2 regions of the Micromonospora globosa genome follow, and region 1 is predicted to be linked to the other one. Evidence: riboswitches for the same ligand, from Rfam matches in the RefSeq annotation. Region 1 holds a riboswitch; the other holds the start of a gene.
What was found. Region 1 has a riboswitch for cyclic di-AMP ahead of IF06_RS0121965 (transglycosylase family protein). Riboswitches for the same ligand answer to the same signal wherever they lie in the genome.

Region 1 (4,480 bases):
CCTCCAGCGCCCGGGCGATCGAGCAGTTGGCGGTGGACCAGGAGTCACGCTGCGCAAGGAGGTCCGTCATGGCGTCGACGGTACCCCCTGACTTAGGGAATCAGAAGTCAGCTACCTCACAGCTGGCCGGGGAAGAACCCGTGCCGGGCCAGCGGCTCGACGATCTGGTGCTCCTCGTACGACAGGTGCGACAGCAGCGTGTCGGTGAGCAGGTCCACCGCCTCCTGGAGCTGCGTGAAGTCGCCGGGCCGCCGGACCAGCTCCACGAGCGCCCGGTCGACGCTCTCCACCACCCCGTGGATCACCACGTGCTCCTCCTCGAGGCGGTCCAGCACCGCGGCCAGCCCGGCCTCTGAGCGGCGCAGGTGCGGGAAGACCGAGGCGTCCTCCAGCCCGTGGTGCTGGGTGACCATCGTGCAGTAGGCCGCGCAGTACGCCCCGAGCGTCCAGTTGTTCTGCCGCATGGTCATCTCGTTGAGCGCCGCCCGCGCCCGGCCCGGCGAGACCGAGCCCTGCTTGACCTGTTCCAGCAGGTCGCGCACCTGGGCCAGTTCCTGGCGCAGATGGTCGTGCACGTCCACCAGGTGCTGCCCGGCGGCCTGTCCCCGGGCCGGGTAGACCTGTCCGGCCGGCGGCGGCGGGGCGCTCGGGCGGGTGGACTCGTCCCACGGGCGGCGTGCGCTCAGGCGTACCCCCGGGTCGGGGGTGGGGGTGACGCCGAGCGTGCTCGGGCCGCCGGCGGTGGTCGGCTCGTCGGCGGCCTCCCGGGCGCCGCCGGCGGGCGTGGCGCGCTCGGCGGCGACCAGCTCCCGGACCGCGGGCGCCACCTCCTGGCCGAAGATCTGGATCGCGCGCGGCTCGTCGCTGCCGAGGATGAACGTGGTGATGCCGTGCTCCAGGGTGAGCCCGGCCAGCTCCTCCACCCACTGCTCCGGCGGCCCGGCCAGAAAGCCGGCCGACGAGCGGGCGAACGTGCCGGTCACGTTGAGCATGCGGCGGATCGCGCCCGGGTCGCGCCCGGCGGCCCGGGCGCCCTCGTCCACGAGCGCGTTCAGGGCGGGCAGCTCGTCGGGGCCCTTCGGCAGGTACGACAGGGACGGCAGCCAGCCGTCCGCGGCGCGGCCGACCAGGCGCAGCATGCGCGGCTTGTACGCGCCGACCCAGATGCCGACCGGATGCGCGGGCGCCGGGCCGCGCTTGGCGCCGACCACCCGGTAGTGCTCGCCGTCGACACGGATCATGCCGCGGCTGCCGGTGTCCCAGACCTCGCGGATCACCCGGATCGCCTCGTCGAGGGCGTCGACGGCGGCGCCGGGGGACAGGCGCCGCCCGCCCGCCGCCTCGATCGCGTCCCAGAACGCGCCCGCGCCGAGTCCCAGCTCGACCCGGCCGCCGGTGAGCAGGTCCAGGCTGGCGACGCTGCGGGCCAGCACCACCGGCTGGCGCAACGGCAGGTTGAGGACGTTTCCGGCCAGGCGGATGCGTTCGGTCGCCGCGGCCACGTAGGACATCAGCGTCCAGGTGTCCAGGAAGCCCGGCTGGTAGGGATGGTCCTGGAACGTGACCAGGTCCAGCCCGACCTGCTCGCACAGCCGGGCCAGCGCCACGACCTGGTCGGGCTGCCCGGCGGCGGGGGTGATGAAGCCGCCGAAGGTCAGCTCGTGTCCGTGATCGGTCATCCGTCAAGCCCTCCCGTGATCTTGCCTGGCCCTGCCACCGTAGCGCCGCCGCCGGTAGCCCGGCCGGGTGAAGAGCGTCACAAGAAGTGGACGATCGTCGCAAATCGCTCCTAGCGTCGGTTTCGTTCGCAGACGCGGACACCACGGGCCGGAAACGCCAAATCCCGCCGCCGTCCCCGGTAACCGGACCTCGCGCGGGAGCGGGGGAACCACACGTTCCACGGTGCATCGTCACCTCGGGGTGAAGCCGCCACCGGCGGCCGGGCTCCTCGGCCCGAACCCGACAGCTCACCTCGTCGGCGTGGAGGAATCCACATGGCAACTGAATACTCAGCCCGAAGCCGCCGTACCGCCCTCGGAGCGGTCCTGGCCGGCGCCGCCGTCGGCGCCGCGACCCTGTTCGGCCCGGCCGCTCCGGCCAGCGCAGGCGTCAACTGGGACGCGGTCGCGCGCTGCGAGTCGGGCGGCAACTGGAAGATCAACACCGGTAACGGCTACTACGGCGGGCTCCAGTTCTCCCGCGCCACCTGGAACGGCTACGGCGGCAAGAAGTACGCCGCCCGCGCCGACCTGGCCAGCCGGTCCGAGCAGATCGCCGTCGCGGAGAAGGTGCGGCGCGGCCAGGGCATCGGCGCGTGGCCGGTCTGCGGCAAGAAGGGCGGCTCGGCGAGCGCGGCGACCCGGTCCGAGCGGGCCACCACAAAGGCGGCCCCGAAGCGGGCCGCCACGCGCGAGGCCGCGCCGGAGCGGGCGGCCACCCGCAGGGCCGCGCCCGAGCGCGCCACGACGACGGTGGCGCCGCAGCCGTCGTCCGGCGCCGGGACGTACCTGGTCCGGCGTGGGGACACGCTGTCGGAGATCGCCGTGACGCAGCGCGTCGACGGCGGCTGGCGCGCCCTGCACGAGCGCAACCGCGCAGTGGTCGGCGACGACCCCGGCCTGATCTTCCCCGGTCAGCGGCTGCGGCTGCGCTGACAGCGGTCCGAGAACGCCCGGCCGGGGCGACCCGGTCGGGCGTTCGCCCCGTCCGCGACACGCCGCGTCGACGGTGTCCGGCCTGCTCCCGGCGTCCGGGAGACGGTCCGCAACGGTGGTGACCGCGATTCGTCGGAGCCGGTTGCTAGGGTCACGATGCTCGGCTAAGACGTGAAGAAAGCGCGGATATGACCAACGACCCGTTCTCGGCGGCCGCGAGCATCGACGAGCTGCTGACCCGCACGCAGCAGGCGCTCACCGCGATGCGCTCCCGGGCCTCGGCGCACGCCGACGGCGAGCCCGGCGACCTGCTGCGCGCCGAGGGCACGGCCGCCGGCGGCCGGGTCCGCGCGGTCGCCGTCCAGGGTGGCCGGCTGGATTCCGTGACGATCGACCCGGAACTGGCCGGCGAGCCCCTCGACGTCCTCTGCGGACACTTCGTCACCGCCGCCAACGCCGCGCTGTCCGAGCTGGACGCCCGGGTCAGCGCGTCGGCGCGGGCCGACGCCGACGCGCTCGCCGCCCGGCTCGGCAGCATGGGCGACCAGGCCGAGCTGTTCGGCCGCGCGATGCACGAGGCGGCCGCGCGGATCCACCGCGACCGCGGCACCGCGTCCCAGGGCGCGCGCCGGGCCTGACACGGCGAAACGGCCGCCCGACACGGCGGGACGCCGGTCCGGACACGGCGAGGCGGCCGGCCGCCGGGAGGACGACGACCGGCCGCGCACGCCACGGTCAGCTCAGGGTGACCGCGGTGTCGTCGACGACGAAGGACGTCTGCAACGAGCTGTCCTCCACGCCGCTGAACGAGATGGTCGCCGTGGTGCCTGCGAGCGACGAGATGTCGAAGGACCGCTGCACGTAGCCGGTGGCCTTGTTCAGGTTGGAGTACGTGGCCAGCGTGGTGCTGCCCGCCTTGACGGTGAGCTTGTCGTACGCGGTGCTGGTGGTCGACTCCGCGCTGTCGATGTGCAGCCAGAAGCTCAACGTCGCCCGGCAGCCGGCCGGGATCGTCACCGACTGGCTGAGCGTGTCGGTGTGCGACGAGCCGTACCCGTCCAGCCACGCCTTGTACGAGCCGCCGTGCGCGGCCTGGCCGCTGGCGGTGGTGATGACGCCGGACGAGGCGCTCCAGCTCACGTTGCCGGACTCGAAGCCCGGGTTGGCGAGCTTGTTGCCGGAGCAGCCGCCCGACGGCGGGGTGGTCGTGGTGCTCGGGGTGGGCGTCGGGGTGCCGCCGGCGCAGGTCGGGTCACCGGACTGGGCCGGCACGCTCACCGCGTCCCAGGCCGCCTTGACCGTGTTGAACTCCGCGCAGCTGCCCGGGTAGAGGTTCTTCGCCGCCTGCAGCGTCCAGGTGCGGTACTTCAGGTACGACGAGGACGAGGTCTTCAGCAGCATGCCGTTGTACATGATCTTCATGGCCTTCTGGATGCCCAGGCCGGTCACGCTGCTGCCGTTGCAGGTCGAGCTGGACGGCTGCCCGTTGGTCGGGCTGCTGCCGTTGGCGAGCAGGTAGAACCAGTGGTTGCCCGGGCCGGCCGCGGCGTGCACCTCGGTCGACGGGATGCTGCTGGAGTAGCAGTTCGGGTCGCCGAGCGCCGACGGGTTGTACATGTTGCGGATCGGGCCGGAGCCGACCAGGTTGATCTTCTCGCCGACCAGGAAGTCGGGCGCGTCGTAGCTGGACGGCTCGTTGGCGAACCACTCGGTGGCCGCGCCGAACGTGTCAGCCACGAACTCCTGCGTGCCGCCGCCGGAGATGCCGCCGGGGGTGTTGTCGTCGATGCCGTGGCCGATCTCGTGCGCCACCACGTCCAGCGAGC
Region 2 (4,480 bases), on a different contig from region 1:
CAGCACAACCCGCGCACGGCCAGCATGTAAGTGACGGTGTCGTTCACGGCATCCTCAGACCCGACGAAGGGACAGCCGAGCTTGCTGGCCGACTGGCCAGGACCACGTTTGGCAGACTCGGCAGGAACGAAGGCCCGCGACGGCTACTCAGCCGGCCACGTATCAGGACGCGTGGACCGCCACGGGCTCACAACCGCAAACCGGTTCTACACCCGCGACACGCACAACAGTGACAGCAGCCGGACCGTCACAGGCCGGCTCACCGGCCGGTGACGCAGCCCCCGGCCAACAGGTAGCCGGCGGACCCAGCGCTGGAATGCCCCCAGTACGACAGCGCCGCCGATCACCAGCAACAGCAGGCAGGCCGTCACGGCCACGCTCCCGCCATCTGCCGGCGCATGATGCCCGTCAGTCGCCTCCGGATCGGCGGAGGCGAGGGCATCAGCGAGGCTGTTCAGGGCCGCAGACGCGTCGTAGGAAGCGAGGGAGGTCGTGGAACTGGCAGCCGCCGAAGGTGTCGCAGTGTCCAGACCCCTAGCGCACTGCAGCGCGTGCAGGACCAGAACCGCAGCGACGACGACCGCCACCGCGACAGCGCGGTAGCCGCGCATCGCACCAGCCGGACCGTCCCACGTCACCAGCGCAGACTACGACACTCCACGGCCGCAGCCGTCGTGCGGGTGCGGGTTCCCGTCCTGCCCCGGATGCTTATCTCAAGGTCGGCGAACCACTGCGTCACCACGTCGCGTTCGAAAGTCCCGTGGGCCACTCGTCGGCGCGGCCTGCATCGGGCGGTCGTAGCTGGACCGCCTTGTTCGGGCGGCTACCACCGGCTCCGGCCCGACAGCCCTTCATCCAGCGCAGCGGACTTTTTGTCCGACTCGACCATGAAGATCCTTCGTAGAAATGTTGGCGTGTCGGACCACCAGAGTGACGATCCCGCGGATCCCATGACCCGATGGCTCAACAGCCAGCCGCACGCCGGCGCGCAGCCGCGCGTCCGGCGGCAGGGTGGTCTGCGGTTTGCGTTCTACGGCCGGATGTCGACCATCGAGCATCAAGACCGGGTGACGTCCCGGCACTGGCAGCGGGACTGCGCCAGCGAACTCGTCGCCGGTCACGGGCTGATCGTCGCCGAGTACTTCGATGCCGGCTGCTCGCGCCGCCGCGGCTGGCGGCAGCGTCCGCAGGCCGCCGCGCTGCTGGCCGCGCTCCCCGATCCGCACCGTGGGTTCGACGCGATCGTGGTCGGCGAATACGAACGAGCATTCTCCGCCAACCAGCTGCAGCACCTGGCACCCCTGCTCGAACAGCACGGTGTGCAGTTGTGGCCAGCCACGACGGGACTGCCCGCCGCTACCTGTTCACCGGCCTGCTGCGCTGCGCACCATGCGGCCGAAGACTGGAATCCCACTGGATCAACCAGCGTCCGGGCTACCGATGCCGCCAAGGCCACACCAGCACCCAACAGCCCACCAACGGCCGACGCAAGATGCTCTACCTCAGGGAAGACCACATCATCGCGCGACTGATGGGACATCCCGGCCTCGCCAGCGACGCCCAGAACCCGCATGACCTGGCCGCGCTCCTGCACAGAAACAAGATCAGCATCATCTGCGATCAGGAACGATGTACACCGACCACAGGAGCCTCAGGCAAGTGAGCCCGTTCAACCCATGATCAATATGTGGAGATGTTGTGTCCGAGGGATTCGGACACAAAGTCACGGCACCCATGCTCAGCATGGGTGCTCATGCCGTAATCCTATAGCAGCGAGCGGCACTATGGAGTTTCCCGTGTCGGCGTCATGCCGTTATCGGTGACGCACCAAAGTCCACAGAGGGGCTGGTTCGGATTTCGCGCCGGCGGCCCCGGCCTGGCCAACCCACCCGGCATGCTGGACCTGTACGTGTTCGCCCCTGCCCGCCGCGTCGGGCGGCACCTAACCTGACCGCACAAGATGATCGGCTGAGCCATACCAGAGGGCGCACGACGTGCCGTCCTGCCTGCTACTGGGCGCGAACCGAAAGGCGACGGGCACCGGCTCGAACGAGCCGGTGCCCGAGGGCCGGAGATGGGATCAGGCGGAGTAGCCGCGGGTGGCCATCCAGTTCGCCAGGTCGATGGTGGTCATCCAGTAGGCGGCCATGTTCGGGTCGGCGGAGTCGGCGATCCGCACCGTCCGGCCGTCGTCCTTATATCCGACCACGGCGATGTAGTGGCCGCCGGGGAAGGAGTGCCAGCCGCCGTCTGTATCGGTCGCGGAGCCGACGGTGTTGGCGACCACGGCACGGCCGTCGGTGATGGCGGTGACCACGTCGGCCTGGAGCTGGTCGATCTGCGCCGGCGTCGCGGCCTGGCCCGGGATCATGTGCGTCCGGTACGGGTTGCCCTTGACCATCTGGTTGAGCCCGCGAGTGGTGTCCTCCGCCGAGTTGGTGCCGTTCTCGCCAGCGTTCAGCGGGGCGACCATCGCGTCCTGGGTGGTCTCGACGCCGCTCGCGCTGAGCGCGTTGCGCACAGCGGCCGGGCCGCAGTTCCAGTAGGCAGTCTGCGCCTCGTAGGTGTGGTCGAGGACCTTGGTCGACGGAGGCTTCGGCCTCGCCTTCTTGGTCACGTCCGGGTCGGTCGTGGCCCTGTCCTTCGCTGACGGCGACGGCTCGGCGGCGACGCGAGCCTCGCCGCGGGTGGCGACATCACCGAGCCGCGGAGCCAGCCCGGCGGCGGTGTTCCCCTGGCGGACGGGCGCGTTGTGATCGGTGGCGGCCAGCGCCGTGCCGACGCCGCTGGCGAGCACGAGCGCCGCGGCGGAGCCGGCGATGATCTTGTACGGGCGCTCGGTCACAAGACGCCGCAGCTGACGCTTCATGTGGTGCTTCATGTGTTCCTCCACGGGCTGGAGCGGCACAGGCCGGCCCGACGCGCGGAGGAACTCACGCACGTTGTGACTGGGCGGGGTGCCGCGGGGATGGGGAGCGCCCGGTGGGCCGGGCTGGGGGGCAGTTGCCGGGACTCACAGTCAGGCGAGTGTCGGCACCGCGATGCCGTGGAGGCGTGGGGAGTATCGGGAGGTGTTTCGCACGAGGCTGGCACTCCTTCCGTGGCCGCCTACCGGGTTAGCTGACGGATTCGGGCGGGAAGTACGCCCTACCGCGGGCCGTGGCTCGCGGATTCACCCCGGTGTTGCCTGGGTCCCCGGTTCATGAGATCACGATTAGGCGGGTCGGAGCGGCGTCGCCACTTGCGATCGGAAACCGCACCGGACGCGCCGACATTACCGGTGGGTACGTCGTATGCCAAGGGCTCCCACCTGCATAAGCCTCGAACATCGCTACTCTGATCGGAACCTCCAGTTACTCATGCCACTCAATGGGACGAGCAGTTATAGCGGAACCCTCGGGACGTAACCGGACATCGGAATGCTGTTGGCGCTCAATTGCTTGGCCGATCGCCGCATACTCACCCGAATGGCCGTTTCCTGGGCGGCCGTACGTAGCCCCACACCAATTTCAGTCACAATTCAGCAAACCCGGGCCGGCAGCAGCGGCGGTAGTGGTGGTACGGGCCGAGGCCGCGCGCAGACACAAGTCAGTGCGAGCTCCCCGTTACCGCACAGGCGTTCATGGAGATGAAGTTGGCGGCGCTCGTGACACCCGGCAGTCAGCCCGCGCAGACCGCGGGTAGCTCGACGTTCGAATGTCGACGTGGCTTCGACGAAAATCAACCCAATCCCGGCGGGCGGCGTAAGGCCGGATCGCCGCCCTGCCGACGGTTGGGCGCGCGCCGCGCGAAGCAAGTGGGAACCGCGTACGAGAGCATGATCGTCGCGCTGATCGCGGTGGCCCGCTTCAAAATCCGTCACCGCGGGGCCACAGAGCGACCCGACCACGGCCGACCGGGACCGCGGCAATGCCTCGCACCACTCCCGGCGCAGTCCGTCGCCGTTGCGAGTCGGCGATGCCACCATGCTGGCGCTCTCCCCCAACCTGACTTTCTGGATCGTCGAAGCTGACCCGCCCCTACTAAGGGCGGGTAGTAGTTGACCTAGGATGGCGACCGCACCACGTGGGAGCGATGTGTGGGCACCGGCCCGCGCCTCCTTGGCGGAAGGATCAACAGTGCCTTTCCAGCGGCGTCGCCGGGCGGCCTGACCTTGCTTGCTGCATCGCCGGGTCTCGCATGTCCTCAGTCGCCAGCACGTCGCGCCGCGCGCTGGGCAATTCGGGTGTGGCTGGCGCTGTTTCCCGCCCTCATCGTGGCCCTCGGGTTCGCTTCCCCTGCGGCCGCACATTTCAAGCTGCTCCGGGCCGTTCCGGCCGACGGCGCGCGGATCGACGGCGCCGTCCAGGAGATCCGGCTGACGCTCAGCGCCGCCGGCACGCCCACAGGAGCGGGATTCAAGCTTTCCGACGGCAACGGCATCGGCCTACCGGCCGCCAGCCACACGCCCGACGGAGGCCGAACGTGGCTGGTCCACCCG

Region 2: another riboswitch for cyclic di-AMP. It lies ahead of IF06_RS0114400 (C39 family peptidase); the one in region 1 lies ahead of IF06_RS0121965 (transglycosylase family protein).

What each region holds. Positions count from the first base shown of each region.
Region 1 is NZ_JNZR01000025.1:78,522-83,001, reverse strand. Features, by position in the region: gene IF06_RS0121975 (winged helix-turn-helix transcriptional regulator) at 1-70, opposite strand, end outside; gene IF06_RS0121970 (LLM class flavin-dependent oxidoreductase) at 117-1,679, opposite strand; cyclic di-AMP (ydaO/yuaA leader) riboswitch at 1,825-1,996, shown strand; gene IF06_RS0121965 (transglycosylase family protein) at 1,995-2,654, shown strand; gene IF06_RS0121960 (YbaB/EbfC family nucleoid-associated protein) at 2,843-3,292, shown strand; gene IF06_RS0121955 (M4 family metallopeptidase) at 3,390-4,480, opposite strand, start outside.
Region 2 is NZ_JNZR01000013.1:92,524-97,003, reverse strand. Features, by position in the region: gene IF06_RS33120 (cation transporter) at 1-47, opposite strand, end outside; gene IF06_RS0114410 (hypothetical protein) at 207-638, opposite strand; gene IF06_RS34335 (hypothetical protein) at 852-1,316, opposite strand; gene IF06_RS34330 (zinc ribbon domain-containing protein) at 1,328-1,663, shown strand; gene IF06_RS0114400 (C39 family peptidase) at 2,081-2,881, opposite strand; cyclic di-AMP (ydaO/yuaA leader) riboswitch at 3,091-3,231, opposite strand; gene IF06_RS0114395 (copper resistance CopC/CopD family protein) at 4,226-4,480, shown strand, end outside.